One region of the Streptacidiphilus sp. MAP12-20 genome, then DNA from elsewhere that is predicted to be linked to it. Evidence: predicted binding sites of a transcription regulator. Region 1 holds the regulator's gene; the other holds the start of a gene.
The links. Region 1 encodes HrcA, which represses chaperone genes, less so after heat shock. Its sites were predicted from a motif close to TTNGCACTCNGNNNNNCNGAGTGCNAA; they were not measured.

Region 1 (11,993 bases):
CTCGTCGATGACGATGACGGAGAGCTCGGACAGCGGGTGGATGCGCATCCGGTCCAGCGCGAAGCGGGCGACGTCGAGGAGCGCCTCCTCGTCGACCTCCGTGCCGGATTCGTTGTTGATGTCGATCGCCATGGCGGGTGCGGGTCTCGGCTTTCTACTGACGTGCTGTGAGTGAGTGGTTACGGGTGATCAGTCGGAATGGCGGTGCTCGTGGTGCGGTGCCGCGCTGTGGGCGTCGTAGCGGTTGTAGGCGTCGACGATGCGGCCGACGAGCTTGTGCCGGACGACGTCCGCACTGGTCAGGCGGGTGAAGTGGATGTCGTCCACGTCGCCCAGGATGTCCTGGACGATGCGCAGGCCGCTGATCGTGCCGCCGGGCAGGTCGATCTGGGTGATGTCACCGGTGACCACGATCTTGGAGTTGAAGCCGAGCCGGGTCAGGAACATCTTCATCTGCTCGGCGCTGGTGTTCTGCGCCTCGTCGAGGATGATGAACGCGTCGTTGAGCGTGCGACCGCGCATGTACGCGAGCGGCGCGACCTCGATGGTCCCGGCCGCCATCAGGCGCGGGATCGAGTCAGGGTCGATCATGTCGTGCAGCGCGTCGTAGAGCGGGCGCAGGTAGGGGTCGATCTTCTCGTAGAGCGTGCCGGGCAGGAAGCCGAGCCGCTCGCCGGCCTCGACGGCGGGCCGGGTCAGGATGATCCGGTCGACCTGCTTGCTCTGCAGCGCCTGCACGGCCTTGGCCATGGCCAGGTACGTCTTTCCGGTACCGGCCGGGCCGATGCCGAAGACGATGGTGTGCCGGTCGATCGCGTCGACATAACTCTGCTGGTTGAGCGTCTTGGGGCGGATGGACCGGCCCCGGTTGGACAGAATGTTCGCTGTGAAGACGGACGAGGGGCTCTCGTGCGCCTCCGGGCTGGAGGGGTCCTCGGCGGCCTTGCGCAGCATGGCGATCGAACGCTCCACGGTGTCTTCGGTCAAGGGCTGGCCGGTGCGCAGCACCAGCATCATCTCGTCGAACACGCGCTGCACCAGAGCGGTCTCGACCGGGTCTCCGGTGACGGTGACCTCGTTGCCGCGGGCATGGATGTCGACGGTGGGAAAAGCGTTCTCGATCACACGGAGGAGTGAGTCCCCAGTGCCGAGCACCATCACCATCGGATGCTTCTCCGGAATGACGATGCGCTCCTGGGTCCGTGCCCGCCCTGCCTGCGCGGGCTGAGTGTCGGAGGGCGCCTGTGTTTGAGAAGTCATAGGTCGGCGCTGAGGCCTGCCTCATCCCATTTCACTGTCGGGTCCATCGTGCCGGATAGGAAAAGGGTACGACGGACGGAACGGCCGGGAACAATGATGCTGCGCTGCTCAGCGGAGATCCGCCAGTGTTTTATGCCCGTTCACGCGCCCGCCCGTTCATGTGCGCGTCGGCACCGCTACCCGCATCAGGTCCTCGGCGACGACGATCTCGCCGTCGAAGTGGTGCCGGGCCTCGGCCAGATGCCCGTCCAGACCCGGGTAGCGCTGCGAGAAGTGCGTCAGCACGAGCGTGCGCACGCCGGCCTCGGCGGCGACGCGCGCCGCCTGCGCGGCGGTGAGATGACCGTGCTCCTGGGCCAGGTGGGCGTCCGCGTCCAGGAGGGTCGCCTCGATGACCAGCAGATCCGCTCCCTCGGCCAGCGCGTGGACGCCGTCGCAGAGGCGGGTGTCCATGACGAACGCGGCCCGCTGACCACGCCGCGTCTCGCTCACCTCGCCGAGCGTGACGTCCGGCCGGCCCGCGCGACTCAGCCGCCCGTCGCGCTGGAGCCGCCCGACATCGGGACCGCCGATGCCGAGGGCGCCCAGCCTCTCCGGCAGGATCCGGCGGCCGTCGGGTTCGACCAGGCGGTAGCCGTAGGACTCGACGGGGTGCGAGAGCCGCGCCGCCTCCAGCGCGAAGGGCGCGCCCTCCCGGCCGGGCGCCTTGAGGGCCCCGCCCTCACCCGTGACGGGTTGGGGCTGGAGCTCGACCGTCTCGTAGAACGCGCTGGCGTTCCGCAGCCGCTCGAACCAGTGCGCGCCGGAGGCCGGGAAGTACGCCGTGACCGGGTGCGGCACCCGGTCGAGGTTGATCCGCTGGATCACGCCGGGCAGGCCGAGACAGTGGTCGCCGTGGAAGTGCGTGACACAGATCCTGGTGATGTCGTGCGAGCTGACCCCGGCGTACAGCATCTGCCGCTGGGTGCCCTCGCCCGGGTCGAAGAGCAGGCCCTCGCCGTCCCAGCGCAGCAGGTAGCCGTTGTGGTTCCGGTGCCGGGTGGGCACCTGGCTGGCCGTACCGAGCACGACCAGCTCGCGCGCGGACACCTGTCTCAGACCAGCCGCTCGCGCAGCCCGGCGTTTCCGCCGAGCACGTGCACGTGGGCGTGGAAGACGGTCTGACCGGCACCGCTGCCGGTGTTGAAAATCAGCCGGTACCCGCTGTCGACGACCTTCTCCTCCTCGGCGACCCGCCCCGCCTCGGCGAGCACGACCCCGGCGAGCTGCGGGTCCGCGTCGGCGAGGGCGGCGGCGTTGGGGTAGTGCGCCTTGGGCACGACGAGGACATGCGTCGGCATCTGCGGGTTGATGTCACGGAAGGCGAGCGTGTGCTCGGTCTCGCGCACCTTCGTGGACGGGATCTCGCCCGCCACGATCTTGCAGAACAGGCAGTCCACCTGGGCCTCGCCGGCCATCCCGCACGCTCCCTCAGTCCGTCACCACTTGGCCTGCATCGTACGCCAGCCGGGCAACACCCCCAGGGGCGCGAGGCTTTGCTTGATTCACTGCGTGCGCGACAAGCCACGGTGTGTGGTGTGCCGCCGAACGAGCAGGGCCATCCGCACAGGGTGGTTGCTCGCGCCCCTGGGTAGTGCACCTACCTGTCGTGCTCCGACCGGTCACCTCGGTGCAACTGCTGCAGGGCCCTCTCGAGTCGCGCCTGCCTGGCCTCCGGCGTCAGCGCCTGCAGCAACGGCAGGATCAGCTGGTAGCGCCCGGAGCGGTCGAGAGCCTCGAAGGCTTTCCGTGCCTCAGGGGCCGCGTCGAGCCGCGCCGCGAGGTCGGGTGGCACCGTCGCCGTCCGCTGCGATGCGTAGGCCGCCGCCCACCGGCCGTCCGCCTGGGCCCGGCGCACCTCGGCCAGCCCCGGCTCGCGCATCCGCCCGACGGCCGTCAGCCCCGCGACGCGGTCCACGTTGACCTGCGACCACAGGCTCCTTGGCCTGCGCGGCACGTATTTCTGCAGGTAGTAGCGCTCGTCGAGGGACCGGCGCTGCCCGGAGATCCAGCCGAAGCAGAGCCCTGCGTCGACCAGTTCGTCGTCGGTGACGCTGGGAATGCCGGAGTTCTTCTTGGCCACCTTGATCCACACACCCTCGCGGCGGGTGTGGTGCTCGGCCAGCCAGCTCTCGAACACCGCGCCACTCGCGAAAGTGACGACCTCCACACCGTCGACCTCATCCATGCGGGCCAGGCTAGCGCCGTGGCGGCCGGACTACCCCCAGCGGCCGCTGCGCCCCAGCAGCAGGGCACCGGCCGCGACGCCGGCGGTCGACGTGCGGAGCACCGACGGGCCGAGCAGGTAGGCGCCCGCGCCGGCGGTGGCGAAGGCGGCGAGCTCGTCCGCGGAGACGCCGCCCTCCGGGCCGACGACGAGGACGACGGAGCCGGTCGCCGGAAGGTCGGCGGCGGCGAGCGGCGCGGCGCCCTCCTCGTGCAGGACGGCAGGGAAAGTCGCCGAGGCGAGCAGGGTGGCGACCTGGCGGGTCGTCATCAGGTCGTGGACGAGCGGGAAGCGGAGCCGGCGCGACTGCTTGCCCGCCTCGCGGGCGGTCGCCCGCCACTTCGCCAGCGACTTGGCGCCGCGCTCGCCCTTCCACTGGGTGATGCAGCGCGAGGCGGACCAGGGGACGATCTCGTCCACGCCGACCTCGGTCATCAACTCGACCGCGAGTTCGCCGCGGTCGCCCTTGGGCAGCGCCTGGACAACGGTGATCCGCAGCGGCGGCTCCGGCTCGGCCAGCACCTCGGTCACGCTGACGTCCAGCGCGTCCTTGCCCTCCACCGCGGCGACCGTGCCCCGCACGCCCGCCCCCTGACCGTCGGTGAGCACCAGCTCCTCACCGACGGTCAGCCGCTTGACCGCGACCGCGTGCCGCCCCTCCGGGCCGTCCAGGCGGATCACCCGGCCCACGGGGGCGAGGCGGTCGGTGTCCAGCAGGAAGACGGGGGCGGTCACGTGCTGCTCTGTTCTGTGCGGAGGATCGGGCGTCGCCGCGTCAGCGGCCGTTGAAGGCGTCCTTGAGGCGCGAGAAGAGACCCTGCTGCCCCGGCGCGAACTGGCCGGACGGGCGCTCCTCCCCGCGCAGCTTGGCGAGCCTGCGCAGCAGATCCTCCTGCTCCGCGTCGAGCTTGCTCGGCGTCAGGACCTCGACATGCACTATCAGGTCGCCGCGCCCGCCGCCGCGCAGGTGCGTGATGCCCCGGCCGTGCAGCGGGATGGACTGGCCGGACTGGGTGCCGGGCCGGATGTCGATCTCGGCCACCCCGTCCAGGGTCTCCAACGGGACCTTCGTGCCCAGCGACGCCGCCGTCATCGGCAGCGTCACCGTGCAGTGAAGGTCGTCGCCGCGCCGCTGGAAGGTGTCGTGCGCGATCTCGGAGATCTCGACGTACAGGTCACCGGCCGGGCCGCCGCCGGGGCCGACCTCGCCCTCGCCGGCCAGCTGGATCCGGGTGCCGTTGTCCACGCCCGGCGGGATCTTGACCGTCAGCGTCCGCCGCGAGCGCACCCGGCCGTCGCCGGCGCACTCGGGACACGGGGTCGGCACGACCGTGCCGAAGCCCTGGCACTGCGGGCAGGGACGCGAGGTCATGACCTGGCCCAGGAAGGAGCGGGTCACCTGGGAGACCTCGCCGCGGCCGCGACACATGTCACAGGTCTGCGCCGAGGTGCCGGGGGCCGCGCCCTCGCCGTTGCAGGTGGTGCAGACGACGGCGGTGTCCACCTGGATGTCCTTGGTGGCGCCGAAGGCCGCTTCCTTCAGATCGATGTCGATCCGGATCATGGCGTCCTGGCCGCGCCGGGTCCGCGAACGCGGGCCGCGCTGGCCGCCGGCCGCGCCGAAGAACGCGTCCATGATGTCGCTGAAGCCGAAGCCCGCACCGGTGCCGAAGCCGCCCGCCCCGCCCGCGCCGCCGGTCGCGGAGAGCGGGTCGCCGCCGAGGTCGTAGACCTGGCGCTTGTTCGGGTCCGAGAGCACCTCGTAGGCGGCGTTGATCTCCTTGAACCGCTCCTGGGTCTTCGGGTCCGGGTTGACGTCAGGATGCAGCTCACGCGCCAACCGGCGGAAAGCCTTCTTGATCTCGTCCTGACTCGCGTCCCGTCGGACGCCGAGTACCGCGTAGTAGTCCGTGGCCACCAAAATGCTCCGCTAGTCTCCGTGTGAGGCTCGTGCCGTGTCGTGTCGTCGTCTTCGTTGTCCAGGACCAACATCGTCCAGGACCAGGTAGGACTAGGACGCGGCCAGGATCTGACCGACGTACCGTGCAACCGCTCGGACGGCCCCCATGGTTCCCGGGTAGTCCATCCTCGTCGGCCCGACCACCCCGAGTTTGGCGACGGTCTCATCGCCCGAACCGTAGCCCACCGAGACGACCGAGGTGGAATTCAGGCCCTCATAGGCGTTCTCGTGACCGATCCTGACCATCACCCCTGGATCTCCGGTCTCACCCAGCAGCCGAAGCAGAACCACCTGCTCTTCCAGCGCCTCAAGGACCGGCGCGATGGTGAGCGGGAAGTCGTGCGGGAACCGGGTCAGGTTGGCGGTGCCGCCGAGGACGACGCGCTCCTCGGTCTGCTCGACCAGGGCCTCGAAGAGGGTGGACAGCACGGTCGTGACCGCCGCCCGGTCCTGGTGGGCGAAGCTCTCCGGCAGGTCCTGCAGCAGCGTCGGGACCTCGGCGAAGCGGCGACCGGCCGCGCGCGCGTTGAGCCTGCTCCGCAGGTCGGCCAGCATCGCCTCGCCGACCTGGCTCGGGCAGTCGACCAGCCGCTGCTCGACCCGTCCGGTGTCGGTGATCAGCACCAGCATCACCCGGGTCGGCGTCAGCGCGACGAGCTCGACGTGCCGGACGGTGGAACGGGTGAGCGAGGGGTACTGGACCACCGCCACCTGTCTGGTCAGCTGCGCGAGCAGCCGGACCGTGCGGGCGACGACGTCGTCCAGGTCCAGGGCGTGGTCGAGAAAGTTGGTGATCGCCCGGCGCTCCGCCGTCGAGAGCGGCTTGACCTCGGTCAGTCGGTCGACGAAGAGGCGGTAGCCCTTGTCCGTGGGCACCCGGCCGGCACTGGTGTGCGGCTGGTGGATGTAGCCCTCCTCCTCGAGGATGGCCATGTCGTTACGGACGGTAGCCGAGGAGACACCGAGATTGTGGCGCTCGACCAGCGCCTTGGAGCCGACCGGCTCCTCGGTGCCGACGTAGTCCTGCACGATGGCGCGCAGCACCGCGAGCTTGCGGTCGTCGAGCCGACGCTCCTCACGCACGGGTACGCACCTCCAGTCGTCGGGTCCAGCAGCCGGTCGTCCAGTGCTGGGAGGGGCGCGGTCGGCGCCTTGATCCCGTCACTACACCTGCCCTGGCACTCTTGACTTACGAGTGCCAGCTTTCGTCGTGTGCCAGTGTAAAGCGCCAGGGTCCGCGACCGGAACGACTGGACCTCGTCAGACGTACCACATAGCGAGGGCGACACGGCAGAATGGCGTCCGCAGTTCACCGCCCAGGAGGGACACCATGTCCAGGACTCGTTTCGCACCGGACCGCGGGCTGACCACCCGCATGCTGATCACGATGTTCATGATCGGCCTGCTCTTCGTGGTCTTCGTCGGCGTGCTGCTGGTGGTGCTGCGCGGGGCGTGGCCGCTGGTCGCCATCATCGCGGGCGGGCTTTTCATCGCCCAGTTCTGGTTCAGCGACAAGATCGCCGCCTTCAGCATGGGCGCCCGCGAGGTCACACCCGAGGAATACCCGGAACTGCACGGCGCCATCGACCGCCTGTGCGCTCTCGCGGACATGCCGAAGCCGAAGGTCGCTGTCGCGCAGAGTGACATGCCCAACGCGTTCGCGACCGGCCGCAACGAGAAGAACGCCATCGTCTGTGTGACGACCGGGCTGCTGCGCCGCCTGGAGCCGGAGGAGCTGGAGGGCGTGCTCGCCCACGAGCTCTCCCACGTCGCGCACAAGGACGTCGCCGTGATGACCATCGCCGGCTTCCTCGGCGTCCTGGCCGGCATCCTCACTCGCGTCGGCCTCCAGTTCGGCCTGTTCGGCGGCTTCAACAGCCGCGACGACCGGGACGGCGACAACGGCAACGTCGCGCTGATCGCGGTCATCGCTGTCAGCGCTGTGGTCTACGGGATCAGCTTCCTGCTGACCCGCCTTCTCTCGCGCTACCGCGAGCTCTCGGCCGACCGCTCGGCCGCGCTGCTCACCGGCAAGCCTTCCGCCCTGGCCTCGGCGCTGACCAAGGTGACCGGCGACATCGGCGCGATCCCGACGCAGGACCTGCGCCAGTCGCAGCCGTTCAACGCCTTCTACTTCGCCCCGGCCCTGTCGGCGCGCGAGGTGGCGAGCAGCGCCTTCTCCACCCACCCCTCGCTCCAGCAGCGGCTGGAGCAGCTGGGCAAGATCTCCGCCGAGCTCGGCCGCAACTGAAGCGCTCCGCGCGGCCGCACGTGACAAGCGCTTCGCGCGCCTGAGAGGACACATACCGCGATGGGTTTCCTGGACGCCCTGCTCGGCCGGACCAAGCCGGTCAAGCCCGATCTGGACCAGCTCTTCGGCCTTCCCTCGGCCGCCATCACCCTGGAGGCGGCCGCGGGCTTCAAGCCCACCGGCGTCGGCTCGGTCTGCTTCGCCGCGGCCGAGGGCAACGCCTTCGCCCAGGTCCAGCAGGACGTCCAGGCCCTCCTGGACGCCGACACCGCGCGCGGCGGCCAGCCGGTCGAACTGACCCCGCGTGACGCCTACGGCTACACCTGGCTCACCTCCCGCCAGGACCCGGACGACATCGTCTCGCTGGTCAACGACGTCCACGCAGTCAACTCCGCACTGGAGTCCCAGGGCTTCGGCCCGCAGCTGCTCTGCTCGCTGGTCAACTTCTCCGACGTGCAGGGACGCCGCCTCGCCCTGGTCTACCTCTACAAGCGGGGCTCCTTCTACCCGTTCGCGCCGCTGGTGGGCGAGAAGCGGGACAACCCGCTGGAGTTGCAGATCAAGGCGATGCTCGGCAACGACCTGCGGCTCGAGCAGGACCTCACCCGCTGGTTCCCGGTCTGGGGCGCACCGGGGCTGTAGCGGTCGGCGCTCTGCGGCCCGAGTTCTGTAATGATCGGTCGGTGAGCCGATACGACGCCCGTGGCCTGACCGATCTGACGCCCCCGTGGAAGCGTCAGTCTCCCGTGCCGGAACTGCCGGCCGAGCGGGACCTGGTGGTCGAGGAGGCGTCAACCGGCTTCTGCGGGGCGGTCGTCCGCTGTGAGAAGACGGCCGAGGGCTTCACCGTCACGCTCGAGGACCGGCACGGCAAGCTGCGCGTCTTCCCGCTGGCCCCCCGCGGCTTCCTGGTCGACGGCGAGCCGGTGACGCTGGTGCGGCCGCAGCCGGGCGGGGCGCGGCCGGTGAGTCCGACCCGTACGGCGTCCGGCTCCGTCGCCGTGGTCGGCGCGAAGGCGCGCGTCGCGCTGCCGAGCCGGATCTACGTCGAGGGCCGCCACGACGCCGAACTGGTCGAGCGGGTCTGGGGTGACGACCTCCGGATCGAGGGCGTGGTCGTCGAGTACCTGGAGGGCATCGACGACCTCCCGGCGATCGTGACCGAGTTCGGCCCGGAGCCGGGACGGCGGCTGGGCGTCCTGGTGGACCATCTGGTGCCCGGTTCGAAGGAGTCCCGGATCGCGGCGCAGGTCACCGGCGCGCACGTGCTGGTGGTCGGGCACCCGTTCATCGACATCTGGGCGGCCGTCAAGCCCGCCGCCGTGGGCGTCACGGCCTGGCCGGACGTGCCGCGCGGCGAGGACTGGAAGACGGGCGTCTGCGCCCGGCTGGGGTGGCCGCTGGACACCCCAGCCGCGTGGCGCCGCATCCGCGGCTCGGTGCACTCCTACAAGGACCTCGACCCGGCCCTGCTCGGCCGGGTCGAGGAACTCATCGACTTCGTCACCGCGCCCTGATCAGGCCAGCAGTTCGACGCAGTCGTAGGCGAAACCGGGGCTCAGAAACCGCGCGCCGCTCATCCCGCTCACGACGTTGATCCGCAGCACGTTGACGCCCGCCGTGAAAGCGTTCGCCGGAACCGTCCAGCTGAACATGTGGTTGCTGCCGCGATAGGAACCGACCGTGAGCGACCGGGTGCTCGGCTCGGTGGCGGCAGGCAGAACCGGGGAGGTCCAGCGGTTGACCCGGATCTGCGGTCGGCCGTTGGCGTAGGCGGTGGTGATCCCGATCCTGAGTACGTGCGCCTGGGCCGCCTGGGCCGCGGTCAGCGTGAAGCGGACCTGCAGGCCGTCGTTGACGTCTCGCCACTGGTAGGCGGGGAAGGAGGCGACCGGCGTCGAACCCACGGTGAAGTCGCCCGTCCAGGCCGCCGCGCGGGCGTCCGACGGGTGCATGTGCGTCATCAGCGCGGCGTTCTTGAACCCGAGCGGCGTGCCGTCCCAGTCGCCGATCCGCCACAGCGCCCTCGTGCTGCTCGGGTCGCCGCTCGGGCCGCCGCTGAGGGCGATCGTGTGCAGGCCGGTGGTCTGCCCGGCGCGGACGGTCACCGAGCCGCTGTGGACGGCCAGTTCGCCCTTGTAGACGGTGACGGCGTAGCTGCCCGGCAGCATCCGCACGCAGGAGAAGGCGCCGGTCGCCGGATCGGCCGTGGCCCAGTACTGCGCCTGCGTGTTGGCGAAGCCGACGGTGTAGGCATGGCCGGGGGCGCGTCCGCTGATGCCGACCCCGGCGACCCGGCCCCGGCCCTTGTCGCCGACCCAGCCGACCAGTCCCAGTCCGTCCACCCAGCCGGTGTCGATCCGGTCGTGGGCGAGGGTGGCGGCGGGCGCGCCGCCGTCGGTGAACGCGAGCACGTAGGGGCCCTGGAGCCCGAAGCGCATCGGCTCGGTCTGGTTCTCGCCGTAGTAGAGGATCTCGTAGAGTCCGGCGCCGTCCTCGTAGTGGTGGCGCATCAGCGAACGGTAGAACGGGCCGCCGGAGGCCTTCTCGTGGTTACTGCGCACCATCCACAGGCCCACCGCGCCGGTGCTCCAGCCGACGTGGTCGTAGTCGATCACGCGCTGGTTGGAGTAGTGCTTGGAGCGGGTGGTGCCGTCCGGCTTGCGGCGGACGTCCTGGGCCTCGATCAGGACGTCGGTGCGGGAATCCCAGCTGTCCGGATTGTCGCAGGGGAACAGCCCCGGACGGACGCGGACGATGTACCGGGTCGCGGTGATCGAGGCGTCGGCTTTGTTCGTCCACAGGTAGACGTTGTTCTCACCCGGCCGGGCCGCGTAGTAGTGGTGCATGGTGCCGTGGACGACGGTGACCAGAATGGCCCCCGGCGTCTTCCCGATCCGCACCGAGGAGGCGCCAAGGCCGGTCTCCACCTGGGAGTTGCGGCCGCCGTAGCCCTGGTACTCGGTGCCCCGGTAGACCAGGGAGACCAGATCGCCGTTGCTCTTGCTGACCTTGAAGACGAGCTGCGCTCCGGTGTCGACGACGAAGTTCGCGCCGTCGTCGGCCCAGCCGAAACGGCCGGTGACCGCGCCGGAGGCACCTTGGGAGGCGGCCTGAGCGGCGGAGAGCAGGGCCCCCGCGGTCGCGCCAGCCGAGCCCAGCCCGAGGCTGGTCGCGCCCGCGCGGACCAGGAAGGTCCGGCGTGGCAGCCGGTGTCCTTGCTGCGTGTTCATGGGAGGTACGGTCCTTTGCTCGCGGTTCACAGCGCGGGGAACGTCGGGAAGACACACGCGGGTACCGAGCCGCTGCCGCCGACCGAAGTGACGCTCACGCCCGTGCCGGAGGGCACCATGTTGTCGGCGTAGCGGGTGATCGCCGCGTAGGCGGCGGTGTCGGCCGTCGCGTCCATGGAGACGTTCAGCAGGGCGAGACCGAGCGGGTGACTCGGGTCCAGGCCCACGAAGGTGGACTTGGCCCCGCTCGCTGACGCCGTCGACCGGAAGCCGTCGACGGTGATCCGGGTGAAGAACGGGACTCCGGAGCCGGTTCCGCTCGCGTAGTGGGTGTCGAAGACCATCGGCGCGCGCACGGCGGTGACGCAGGTGTCGAGGTAGGTCACGTCGCTGACGGTGCCGCCGTTGGCGGGTGAGGACTTGATCCGGATACCGGTGCTGCTGCCGCTGGCGTTGCCGAGGCTGTCCACGCCGGTGAGCGTGTTGTTCCGGACCAGGATGTTGCTGACCCCGCCATTGGTCTCGCTGCCGATGGAGATGCCGTGGGTGCCGTAGAAGTGGCTGTTCTCGATGGTGATGTTGCGGCTGGCCGAACCGCCCTTGATGGCCACGCCGTCGTCGCCGGTCATGATGTAGCTGTCATTGACGGTGACGTCGGTGGCGCCGGCCGGGTCGATGCCGTCGGTGTTGCGGGCGTTGTCGGGCGTCCTGATCCGCACGCCCCAGGCGGTGAAGCCGGTGCCGCCCTGGTAGACCACGTGGAAGTTCGGCGAGTTGAGCACGTCCAGGTGGTAGAGGGTGAAGTTGTCGGAGTTGACGGCCTGGATCAGACGCGGGTTGTTCTGGTTCTTGCCCGCTTTCTGCGCGGCGGTGGCCAGGCCCCACCAGGTGGTGCTCTGGCCGAGGATCGCCTGGTCGCCACGCCCGTCGATCCGGCCCTGTGAGCCGTCGGCGGCGCGTACCGCCTCGATCCCGGCGTTGGCCCCCGCGACGCTGATCAGCGGCCTGCAGCCACCGTGGGCG
Region 2 (11,993 bases), on a different contig from region 1:
CCACGTGCAGACCGCTGCTCCGCGCCAGCTCGCCCCGCGCGTTCCACAACGCGCGGTACCCCTCCGCGCCGGCCAGCGGGACGGTGTCCGTGCAGCAGGGGGCCACGCGCTGATCCAGCGCGTGCACCACCTCGTCCACCGCGTCCTTCGCCATCACCCGGTACGTCGTGTACTTGCCGCCTGCCACCACGACCAGTCCCGGCGCCGCGTGCTGGACGACGTGCTCACGGCTCAGCTTCGACGTCGCGTCCGACTCGCCCGCCAGCAGCGGGCGCAGACCGGCGTAGACGCCCTCGACGTCCTCGCGGGTCAGCGGCATCGCCAGCACGGAGTTGACGTGCTCCAGCAGGTACTCGATGTCCGCGCTGCTCGCGGCCGGGTGGTCCTTGTCCAGGGTCCACTCGGTGTCGGTGGTGCCCACGATCCAGTGGCGACCCCACGGGATCACGAAGAGCACGCTCTTCTCCGTACGCAGGATCAGCCCGGTCGAGGAGTGGATCCGGTCGCGCGGCACGACCAGGTGGATGCCCTTCGACGCCCGGACGTGGAACTGTCCGCGCTCGCCGACCATCGCCTGCGTCTCGTCCGTCCACACGCCCGTCGCGTTGACGATCTGCCGGGCGCGGACGACGAACTGCGCGCCGGTCTCCAGGTCGTGGACCCGCGCGCCGACGACACGCTCGCCCTCGCGCAGAAAGCCGACGACCCGCGCGCGGTTCGCCGCGTACGCCCCGTACGAGGCCGCGGTCCGCACCAGCATCGTCACCAGCCGCGCGTCGTCCACCTGCGCGTCGTAGTACTGGATCGCACCGACCAGCGCGTCCTTGCGCAGCGCGGGTGCGGCGCGCAGCGCCTGACGCCGGGAGAGGTGCTTGTGCAGCGGCAGCCCACGCCCGTGGCCGCTCAACACCGACATCGCGTCGTAGAGCGCGACCCCGGAGCCGACGTACGGCCGCTCCCAGCCGCGCCCCTGCAGCGGATAGAGGAAAGGGACCGGCTTCACCAGATGTGGCGCCAGCCGCTCCAGCAGCAGCCCGCGCTCCTGCAGGGCCTCCTTGACCAACGCGAAGTCGAGCATCTCCAGATAGCGCAGACCGCCGTGGATCAGCTTGCTCGACCGCGAGGACGTCCCCGCGGCCCAGTCCCGCGCCTCCACCAGCCCGGTGACCAGCCCGCGCGTCGCGGCGTCCAGCGCGGTCCCCGCGCCGACGACTCCACCGCCGACCACCAGCAAGTCGAGCTCGCGCTCCCCCATCCTCGCGAGCGCGGCCGCGCGCTCCTCCGGACCCAGCTTGATGCTCCGCATGACGCCTCCGCGTGTAGCCCAGCCTTCCGATCAACAGTACGTTCGGGCACTCGGGAAACCGTTGAGGGGCGCGGGGCTCTGCTTGATTTACTGCTGCGCGACAAGCCACCCCAGGCGGTGAGTCCCCGAACGTTCAGGGCCATCCGCACAGGGTGGTTGCTCGCGCACGCAGTAAATCAAGCAGGGCCCCGCGCCCCTAAGGATGTTGCAACTGACCGTCGGTTGCTCAGCGGGCGACGGTGACCTCGACGCGCTGGAACTCCTTGAGCTCCGAGTAGCCCGTCGTCGCCATCGCGCGGCGCAGCGCGCCGAAGAGGTTCATCGTGCCGTCCGGGGTGTGCGACGGGCCGAGGAGGATCTCCTCGGTCGTGCCGACCGTGCCGAGGTCCACGCGCTTGCCGCGCGGCAGCTCCTCGTGGACGGCCTCGGCGCCCCAGTGGAAGCCACGGCCCGGCGCGTCGTTCGCGCGCGCCAGCGCCGCGCCGATCATCACGGCGTCCGCGCCGCAGGCGATCGCCTTGGACAGGTCGCCGGAGAAGCCCACGCCGCCGTCCGCGATCACGTGGACGTAGCGGCCGCCCGACTCGTCCATGTAGTCCCGGCGCGCCGCCGCGACGTCCGCGACCGCCGTCGCCATCGGGACCTGGATGCCAAGGACCGTGCGCGTGGTGTGCGCCGCGCCGCCGCCGAAGCCGACCAGGACACCCGCCGCGCCCGTGCGCATCAGGTGCAGGGCAGCCGTGTAGGTCGCGCAGCCGCCGACGATGACCGGGACGTCCAGCTCGTAGATGAACTGCTTCAGGTTGAGCGGCTCGGCCGCGCCGGAGACGTGCTCCGCGGAGACCGTCGTCCCGCGGATCACGAAGATGTCGACGCCCGCGTCCACGACGACCTTCGAGAACTCCGCCGTGCGCTGCGGCGACAGCGCCGCCGCCGTCACGACGCCCGAGTCGCGGATCTCCTTCAGGCGCTGCGTGATCAGCTCCGCCTTGATCGGCTCGCGGTAGATCTCCTGGAGGCGACGGGTCGCGACGGCCTCGTCCTTGACCTCGGTGATCTCCTCCAGCAGCGGGCGCGGGTCCTCGTAGCGGGTCCACAGGCCCTCGAGGTTCAGCACGCCCAGGCCGCCCAGACGGCCGAAGGCGATGGCCTGCTCCGGGGAGACCACGGAGTCCATCGGCGCGGCCAGGAACGGCAGCTCAAAGCGGTAGGCGTCGATCTGCCAGGCGATCGAGACCTCCTTCGGGTCCCGCGTACGGCGGCTCGGGACGACCGCGATGTCGTCGAAGGCGTACGCCCGCCGGCCCCGCTTGCCCCGCCCGATCTCGATCTCGGTCACCTGTACTGCTCCCTCGGTTGTGCTCAGCGTGCGACTGCCGTGCCCCAGTATCCCGCACAACGCGAAGGGGAGCCGCCCGGTCTCATTCCCCGGTGCGGCTCCCCTTCGGGACGCTGGCTACGTTCAGCTGTGGTAGTTCGGCGCCTCGACCGTCATCTGGATGTCGTGCGGGTGGCTCTCCTTGAGCCCCGCCGAGGTGATCCGGACGAAGCGGGCGTCCGTCTTCATCGACTCGATCGACTCCGCGCCGACGTAGCCCATGGACTGCCGCAGACCGCCGACCAGCTGGAAGATGACCGAGCTGAGCGGGCCGCGATAGGCGACCTGGCCCTCGATGCCCTCGGCGATCAGCTTCTCGTCGGAGCTGACGTCGCCCTGGAAGTAGCGGTCCTTCGAGTAGGACTTCGCCTGGCCGCGCGACTGCATGGCGCCCAGCGAGCCCATGCCGCGGTAGGACTTGAACTGCTTGCCGTTGATGAACAGCAGCTCGCCCGGCGACTCCTCGCAGCCGGCCAGCAGGCTGCCCAGCATGACCGTGTCGGCGCCGGCGGCGAGCGCCTTGCCGATGTCGCCGGAGTACTGCAGACCACCGTCGCCGATCAGCGGCACGCCGGCCGCCTGCGCGGCCACCGCGGCCTCGTAGATCGCGGTGACCTGCGGCACGCCCACGCCGGCGACCACGCGGGTGGTGCAGATGGAGCCGGGGCCGATGCCGACCTTGATGCCGTCGCAGCCGGCGTCGATCAGCGCCTGCGCGCCGTCCCGCGTCGCGACGTTGCCGCCGATGACGTCGGCGTCGATGGACGACTTGATCTTGGCCATCCAGTTGAGCGCGTTGCGGTTGTGGCCGTGCGAGGTGTCCACGACGATAAAGTCCGCACCGGCGGCGGCGAGGGCCTGCGCCCGCTCCAGCGCCTCGGCGGAGGCGCCGACAGCGGCGCCGACGATCAGACGGCCCTCGGCGTCCTTGGCGGCGCTCGGGTACTTCTCGGCCTTGACGAAGTCCTTGACCGTGATCAGGCCCTTGAGCTTGCCCTGGTCGTCGACCAGCGGCAGCTTCTCGATCTTGTGGCGACGAAGCAGCCCGATGGCGTCCTCACCGGAGATCCCGACGTGGCCGGTGATCAGTGGCATCGGCGTCATGATCTCGCGGACCTGACGGGTGCGGTCCAGCTCGAAGGCCATGTCGCGGTTGGTGACGATGCCGAGGAGACGACCCTCGCCGTCCGTGACCGGCACGCCGCTGATCCGGAACTTCGCGCACAGCGCGTCCGCTTCGGCCAGCGTGGCGTCGGGCGAGACCGTGATCGGGTCGGTGACCATGCCGGACTCGGAGCGCTTGACCAGGTCGACCTGGTTCACCTGGTCCTCGATGGAGAGGTTCCGGTGCAGCACGCCGACGCCGCCCTGGCGGGCCATGGCGATCGCCATGCGGGCCTCGGTGACCTTGTCCATGGCGGCGGAGAGCAGCGGGATGTTCACCCGCACATTGCGCGAGACGCGCGAGGAGATGTCCACAGCGTTGGGCAGGACCTCGGAGGGGCCTGGCAGTAGCAGCACATCATCGTAGGTAAGCCCGAGCATGCCGAACTTCTCGGGTACCCCAGCTGCGTTGTAAGACATGACACCCTTCCCGAAGTGGATCCGTGGATCTCCTGGACGGGAAGCTGGTGGCCGCACCCGCCCGACGCGACACGGCGCCTACGGGGGCCGCAGGGTGGGCAGCTCGGCACCGTTGACTAATTCTACCGGGCCCGGCGGGGCCCTCTTGTGCATCAGGAACAACTGAGGTAGCAGTCACATTCCTGCCCTTCGGCAGAACGTCCAGTTGCACTACCCAGGGGCGCGGGGCTCTGCTTGATCAACTGCGCGCGCGAACAACCACCCTGTGCGGATGGCCCTGCGCGTTCGGTGCTCTACGTCCCAGGGTGGCTTGTCGCGCAGTTCCTCGCGCCCCTCGGCTACGCCGACAAGCCTTCGGTGCCGCCCTCGGCCAGGGCCCGGAGGCGGCTCAAGGCGCGGTGTTGGGCAACCCGCACCGCGCCGGCGGACATGCCCAGGACCTCGCCCGTCTCCTCCGCCGTCAGCCCCGCCGCAACGCGCAAAAGCACGAGCTCCCGCTGACGCTCCGGCAAGAGCGCAAGCAGCTCGCGCATCCACGCCGCGTCACTGCTGAGCAGCGCCCGCTCCTCAGGGCCCAGCGCGTCGTCCGGGGTGTCCGGGAGCTCCTCGCCGACCGGGACACTGTGGCCGGGGCCACGCATCGCCGCCCGCTGGAGATCCGCGATCTTGTGCGCGGCAATGCTGTAGACGAACGCCTCGAACGGGCGACCCTCGTCGCGGTAGCGCGGCAGCGCGCAGAGAACGGCGAGGCAGACCTCCTGCGCCACGTCGTCCACGTGGTGCCGGGCGTTGCCGGGGAGCCGGACCAGTCGGGCCCGGCAGTACCTCAGGACCAGCGGGTGGACCTGCGACAACAGGGCGTCGACCGCGTCGGGATCACCCTCGACCGCATGCAGGACCAGCGACCCGATGGGCACGCCCGGCCCCGTCGCAGGGCTCGCCTCGTCGTCACGCACTGGTCCATGGTGCCTGGTCATGGGCGAAAACGTGACACCGCACCCTGACTTGTGCATCGGAACGTTATCCGCCACGCCACCATCCCCGCCCAGCCGGACTCCGCGCTACACCCCCATGGTGCGCCCTCGGGTGGGAAGCGGGCCATGCCCCCTCCCACCCGGGAAGCCATCCCACCCGGGCAGGCGGTCAGCGGACCAGACCCCAGCGGAAGCCGAGCGCCACCGCGTGCGCGCGGTCCGACGCGCCGAGCTTCTTGAAGAGGCGACGTGCGTGCGTCTTGACCGTGTCCTCGGAGAGGAAGAGCTCGCGGCCGATCTCGGCGTTGCTGCGGCCATGGCTCATGCCCTCCAGCACCTGGATCTCACGAGCCGTCAGCGTGGGGGCCGCGCCCATCTCCGCGCAGCGGAGCCGGCGCGGGGCGAGGCGCCAGGTCGGGTCGGCCAGGGCCTGGGTGACCGTGGCGCGGAGTTCGGCGCGGGACGCGTCCTTGTGCAGGTAGCCACGGGCGCCGGCGGCGACGGCCAGCGCCACGCCGTCCAGGTCCTCGGCGACGGTGAGCATGATGATGCGCGCGCCGGGATCGGCGGACAGCAGCCGCCGCACGGTCTCGACCCCGCCGAGGCCGGGCATCCGGACGTCCATCAGCACCAGATCGGACCGGTCCGCAACCCAGCGGCGGAGCACCTCCTCACCGTTGGTAGCCGTGGTCACCCGATCGACACCGGGGACCGTGGCCACCGCGCGCCGCAGCGCCTCCCGGGCCAGCGGGGAATCGTCACAGACGAGAACGGATGTCATGACCCGCCTCCGCAGCTGATGAGCGTCACGTTGAGCCTCCTGGCTGGTACGAATCGTCACCGGCACGGCCTCCGGTGTACTGGCGTCTTCCCCGACGCCCGTGCCGTTTGCCGCCTCCGCACTCCCAACGACCGTCACCCGAATGAGTTACGGCCTGGCAGCAGCCTCCACCACTCTACGTGGCTGACCCGCTACGGATCATCCACCTCGCGGGTGCACAACGGCGCAAATGCGTCGCTCGTGCGACGCCCGCGCGCCTCGTCGGGCGTGCCGTTAGGCCCAACGAGTGCACCCGCATGCAGGACACGCTTCCCTTCCGCTTGCCCGGTTAGTCCGTTTTCATGGGATTTGATGGTTATCGGCACGTTATGCAACGCTGATGGCCTCTTGTCCGTTAGATCTGCATGAGTCATATTTCCATCAGTTCGTACTGAATCGCTAGCACCACTCAAGGGAATGACGACCATGGCCGACTACTCACGGCTCCCTGGCCCGAACGCAGACCTGTGGGACTGGCAGCTCTCCGCCGCATGCCGCGGCGTGGACAGCTCTCTGTTCTTCCACCCGGAAGGCGAGCGCGGGGCAGCCCGCAGCTCGCGCGAGCAGTCCGCGAAGGAGGTCTGCATGCGGTGCCCGGTGCGCGCGGAGTGCGCGGCGCACGCGCTGGCGGTACGGGAGCCCTACGGGGTGTGGGGCGGACTCACCGAGGACGAACGCGAGGAGCTGCTGGGGCGTGCCCGCCGGCGCACGCTCGACCCACTCTCGCTGCTACCCGTCGACTGACCGACCGACTGACTGTCGATCAAGGCGGAACGTTTCTTCACATACACGCGCCGCGTCCCACGGCGTGTCAGCCTGGGCCTGTCGTCACAGGCCCTTCAGTTTCTCCAGCATCAGCGCGACTGCCGGGACCCGTCCCAGGTCCGGCAGCGTCAGCGCGACGATCTCGCGGGCGATGCCCGCACCCAGCGGGACCACGGCGACGCCGTCCGTCCGGCTCGCGGCCAACGCGAGCTCGGGCAGCACGGCCACGCCCAGACCGGCGGCGACCAGGCCGAGCACGGCCGGGTAGTCGTCGGTCGCGAAGTCGATCCGCGGGGTGAACCCGGCGGCTTCGCACAGGTCCACGAGATGCCCCCGACACTGCGGGCACCCGGCGATCCACGGCTCGTCCGCGAGGACGGCCAGGTCGCTCACCTCGGCGCGCCCCGCGAGCGGGTGGCCCTCCGGCAGGAGTGCGACGAGCGGGTCACGCCGCAGGCGCGTGACCGCGAGGTCACTCCAGTCATCCGGCTCCGCCACGGCGTTCGGGTAGCGGAACGCGAGGACGACCTCGCACTCGGCTGCGCGGAGCATGCCGACGGAGGCCGGCGGCTCGGCCTCGGTGAGGGAGACCTTGACCCCGGGCTGCTCGGCGCGGAGCGCGGCGACGGCGGCGGGCACGAGGGTGGCGCTCGCGGTCGGGAACGAGACCAGGCGGACGCGCCCGGCGCGCAGCCCTGCGATGCCGGCGAGCTCGTCCTCGGCGGCGGTCAGCCCGGCGAGGATGCCTGCGGCGTGCCCGGCGAGCACCTCACCCGCTTCGCTCAGCGCGACGCCGCGTCCGACCCGGACGACGAGGGGGGTGCCGACGGACTTCTCCAGCGCCTTCATCTGCTGGCTGATGGCGGGCTGCGTCAGCCCGAGCTCGCGCGCGGCGGCGGAGAAGGAGCCCTGCCGGGCGACAGCGCGCAGTACTCGTAGATGACGGGCCTCGATCACGGGCCTCAGCATAGGCACATCCGAGGTTGCACCTTCAGGGGCGCGGGGAACTGCGCGAGCAACCACCCTCTGCGGATGGCCCTGCTCGTTCGGCCCGCCAGCTCGTTGGGTGGCTTGTCGCGCAGTTCCCCGCGCCCCTGAAGGTGCAACGGGCCCTCCGTCGTGACCTGTCGCGCCCACGCCGCGGAGCGGGCGCGAGTCCGCCGCCAAACGCCTCAATGCCTGAGACCCCCAGCGAACGCCGGAAGCCCGGCTCCCCGAAGGGGGGCCGGGCTTCCGGTCGAACGCGAGAGCGTCAGTGCGAGTGGCCGTGGCCACCGTGCGAGTGACCAGCGGCGGCCGGCTCCTCTTCCTTCTTCTCGACGACCAGGGTCTCGGTCGTGAGCAGCAGGGACGCGATGGACGCGGCGTTCTCCAGCGCGGAGCGGGTGACCTTGACCGGGTCGATGACGCCGGCCTTGAGCAGGTCGCCGTACTCGCCGGTGGCGGCGTTGAAGCCCTCGCGGGCGTCGGTCAGCTCGGCCACCTTGGTGGTGATGACGTAGCCCTCGAGGCCCGCGTTCTGGGCGATCCAGCGCAGCGGCTCGATCAGCGCGCGGCGGACGACCGCGACACCGACAGCCTCGTCACCGGTCAGGCCCAGGCCGCCGTCGAGCACCTTCTGCGCGTGGACGAGCGAGGCGCCGCCGCCGGCGACGATGCCCTCCTCGACCGCCGCGCGGGTCGCCGAGATGGCGTCCTCGAGACGGTGCTTCTTCTCCTTGAGCTCGACCTCGGTGGCCGCGCCGACCTTGATGACGCAGACGCCGCCGGCCAGCTTGGCCAGGCGCTCCTGCAGCTTCTCGCGGTCCCAGTCGGAGTCGGTGCCCTCGATCTCGGCCTTGATCTGCGCGACGCGACCCGCGACCTCCTCGGAGGAGCCGGCGCCGTCGACGATCGTGGTGTCGTCCTTGGAGACGGTGATGCGGCGGGCGGAGCCCAGCACGTCCAGGCCGGCCTGGTCGAGCTTGAGGCCGACCTCCTCGGCGATGACGGTGGCGCCGGTCAGCGTGGCGATGTCGCCCAGCATGGCCTTGCGGCGGTCACCGAAGCCGGGGGCCTTGACGGCCACGGCGTTGAAGGTGCCACGGATCTTGTTGACGACGAGGGTGGAGAGCGCCTCGCCCTCGACGTCCTCGGCGATGATCAGCAGCGGCTTGGAGGCACCGCCCTGAAGGATCTTCTCCAGCAGCGGGAGCAGGTCCTGGATCGAGGAGATCTTGCCCTGGTGGACGAGGACGTACGGGTCCTCGAGCACGGCCTCCATCCGCTCCTGGTCGGTGACCATGTACGGGGACAGGTAGCCCTTGTCGAACTGCATGCCCTCGGTGAACTCGAGCTCGAGACCGAAGGTGTTGGACTCCTCGACGGTGATGACACCGTCCTTGCCCACCTTGTCCATGGCCTCGGCGATCAGCTCGCCGACCTGGGTGTCCTGCGCGGAGAGCGCGGCGACGGCGGCGATGTCCTCCTTGCCCTCGATCTCGCGGGCGACGGAGAGCAGGTGCGCGGAGACGGCCTTGACGGCGGCGTCGATGCCGCGCTTCAGGGCGGCCGGGCCGGCGCCGGCGGTGACGTTGCGCAGACCCTCGTTGACGAGCGCCTGGGCCAGCACCGTGGCGGTGGTGGTGCCGTCACCGGCGACGTCGTTGGTCTTGGTGGCGACCTCCTTGACGAGCTGCGCGCCAAGGTTCTCGTACGGGTCGTCCAGCTCGACCTCACGGGCGATGGTCACGCCGTCGTTGGTGATGGTCGGAGCGCCGAACTTCTTGTCGATGACGACGTTGCGGCCCTTGGGGCCGATCGTCACCTTGACCGTGTCGGCCAGCTTGTTGACACCGCGCTCCAGCGAGCGGCGGGCGTCCTCGTCGAACTGCAGGATCTTGGCCATGCTATGAGGTTCCCTCTCAAACAACCGCGCCCCGGGCCCCGTGTACGGGTCCCGGGGCGGGTCACGACTTAGCCGTCTTGACGGTCAGGTCAGGTGGAGCAGTCTTACTTCTCGATGATCGCGAGCACGTCGCGGGCCGAGAGGACCAGGTACTCCTGGCCGTTGTACTTGACCTCGGTGCCGCCGTACTTGCTGTAGAGGACGACGTCGCCGACGGAGACGTCCAGCGGAAGACGCTGGCCGTCCTCGAAGCGACCCGGGCCCACGGCGAGGACGACGCCCTCCTGGGGCTTCTCCTTCGCGGTGTCCGGGATGACCAGGCCAGAGGCCGTGGTCTGCTCGGCGTCGAGCGGCTGGACCACAATGCGGTCCTCAAGCGGCTTGATGGCAACCTTGGAGCTGGTGGTCGTCACGATCCGACCTCCCCCTTCGGAGATCCGGGGTACACATGTCTTGGGGCGTGAGACATGGCAAGCCCGTCGTCGCGGTGCCGGACGTGCCGTTTCACGCTTAGCGCTCTCTGGTGGAGAGTGCCAACGACGACAGTAGGCGGCGCTTAGCACTCAGTCAACCAGAGTGCCAACGCGTCGCTTATCTGGAGGCGTGCAAGCGGGTCAGTTGCACCGCCCAGGGGCGCGAGGAACTGCGCGACAAGCCACCCTGGGACATCGAGCACCGAACGAGCAGGGCCATCCGCACAGGGTGGTTGTCGCGCACGCAGTTCATTGAGCAGAGCCCCGCGCCCCTGGGCGGTGCAACACAATGTCGGTGTGGAGATCGACTCGTTTGCCCAGCTGATGACCCCGGAAGGCCAGGCCCTCCTGGCCGAGCTGCGCGACTACGCGCCCAGTGACGAGCTCGCGCTCGCCACGCGGCTGCGCCGCTCCTACGACGCCGGGCTGGTGTCGGCAGCGCTCGCGCAGGCCCGGCTGAGGACTCGAGCGGCAGTCAAGTTCGGCCCCGACGCGCAGCGCATGTACTTCACGCCGAACGGCGTCGAGCAGTCCACCCGATCGAGTGTCGCCGAGTGGCGCGCACAGCGGTTCGCCGCGCTCGGGGTGACCTCCGTCGCCGACCTCTGCTCCGGGATCGGCGGGGACGCCGTCGCGCTCGCGCGGGCGGGGATCCGGGTGCTGGCCGTCGACCGGGATCCGGTCGCCTGCGCCGCCGCCGAGGCGAACGCCGAGGCGCTCGGGCTCGCCGGCCTGATCGAGACGCGCTGCGCCGACGTCGCCGAGATCGACACCGCCGGCTACGACGCCGTCTTCGTCGACCCCGCCCGCCGGGGCGGTCGGGGCCGGATCTTCGATCCGGAGGCGTACTCACCGCCGCTCAGCTGGGCCGTCGAGGCAGCGCGCAGCGCGCCCTTCGCCGCGCTCAAGGTGGCGCCGGGCATCCCGCACGACGCCGTCCCCGAGGACGCCGAGGCCGAGTGGGTCTCCGAGAGCGGGGACGTGAAGGAAGCCGCCCTCTGGTTCGGCACGAAGGCCGCGCAGCCGCACCGCGCGACCCTGCTCCCCGCCGGGGCCAGCCTGACCGGCGGCCGGCTGCCCGACCCGCCTGCCGGGCCCGTGCGGCGCTACCTCTACGAGCCCGACGGCGCGGTGATCCGCGCGCACCTGGTCGCCGAGGTCGCCGCGCAGCTGGGCGGGGCCACGCTCATCGACCCGACCATCGCGTATCTGACGACGGACCAGCTCACGCCCACCCCCTACGCGACGGCCTACGAGGTCACCGACGCGCTCCCGTTCAACCTCAAGAAGCTGAAGGCCCTCGTCCGCGAACGCGGCATCGGCACGCTCGTCGTGAAGAAGCGCGGGTCCGCGATCGAACCCGAGGAGCTCCGGCGGAAGGTCAAGCCCGAAGGGGCGAACTCGGCGGTCGTCGTGTTGACCCGGGCCGCCGGAGCGCCCGTCATGCTGCTGGCTCAGCCCGCCGTCAGCCCGTAGGCGGCTGAATGTAGTCGTCGAGCCGGGCGACGGTGAAGCCCTGCTCCTCGATCCGCTTCACCATGTTCACGAACATCTGCACCATGGACTCCCCCTTGAGCTCGGAGGGGCCACGGAAGTGCGCGAGGATGATGTCGCCGGGCCGGAACTTCTTGTCCGCCGTCTGGTACTGCAGGCCGGTGATCTGCATCGTCTCCTTCCAGAGCACGACCGCGCGCGGGCCGCAGGCCTGAACCGCCTGGTTGAGGCTGCTGGTGTGCGCTCCGGCGCCGAAGGGCGGGCGGAAGAGGAACGGCGCGGTGCCGTACTCGGTCGTCAGCGTCTTCTGGT

Region 2: groES (co-chaperone GroES) is a predicted target of HrcA. The motif match lies at 10,271-10,297, and genes of this name have one in related genera.

What each region holds. Positions count from the first base shown of each region.
Region 1 is NZ_JBGCCK010000005.1:68,819-80,811, forward strand. Features, by position in the region: gene ybeY (rRNA maturation RNase YbeY) at 1-132, opposite strand, end outside; gene ABIA32_RS08205 (PhoH family protein) at 190-1,260, opposite strand; gene ABIA32_RS08210 (ribonuclease Z) at 1,417-2,349, opposite strand; gene ABIA32_RS08215 (histidine triad nucleotide-binding protein) at 2,355-2,717, opposite strand; gene ABIA32_RS08220 (YdeI family protein) at 2,900-3,487, opposite strand; gene ABIA32_RS08225 (16S rRNA (uracil(1498)-N(3))-methyltransferase) at 3,518-4,261, opposite strand; gene dnaJ (molecular chaperone DnaJ) at 4,302-5,444, opposite strand; gene hrcA (heat-inducible transcriptional repressor HrcA) at 5,538-6,569, opposite strand; gene htpX (zinc metalloprotease HtpX) at 6,817-7,737, shown strand; gene ABIA32_RS08245 (hypothetical protein) at 7,798-8,379, shown strand; gene ABIA32_RS08250 (DUF3097 domain-containing protein) at 8,421-9,254, shown strand; gene ABIA32_RS08255 (rhamnogalacturonan lyase B N-terminal domain-containing protein) at 9,255-10,970, opposite strand; gene ABIA32_RS08260 (pectinesterase family protein) at 10,997-11,993, opposite strand, start outside.
Region 2 is NZ_JBGCCK010000004.1:205,281-217,273, forward strand. Features, by position in the region: gene ABIA32_RS07035 (glycerol-3-phosphate dehydrogenase/oxidase) at 1-1,306, opposite strand, end outside; gene ABIA32_RS07040 (GuaB3 family IMP dehydrogenase-related protein) at 1,533-2,645, opposite strand; gene guaB (IMP dehydrogenase) at 2,769-4,268, opposite strand; gene ABIA32_RS07050 (sigma-70 family RNA polymerase sigma factor) at 4,607-5,224, opposite strand; gene ABIA32_RS07055 (response regulator transcription factor) at 5,412-6,023, opposite strand; gene ABIA32_RS07060 (WhiB family transcriptional regulator) at 6,489-6,806, shown strand; gene ABIA32_RS07065 (LysR family transcriptional regulator) at 6,891-7,784, opposite strand; gene groL (chaperonin GroEL) at 8,080-9,714, opposite strand; gene groES (co-chaperone GroES) at 9,819-10,127, opposite strand; gene ABIA32_RS07080 (SAM-dependent methyltransferase) at 10,512-11,663, shown strand; gene ABIA32_RS07085 (polysaccharide deacetylase family protein) at 11,653-11,993, opposite strand, start outside.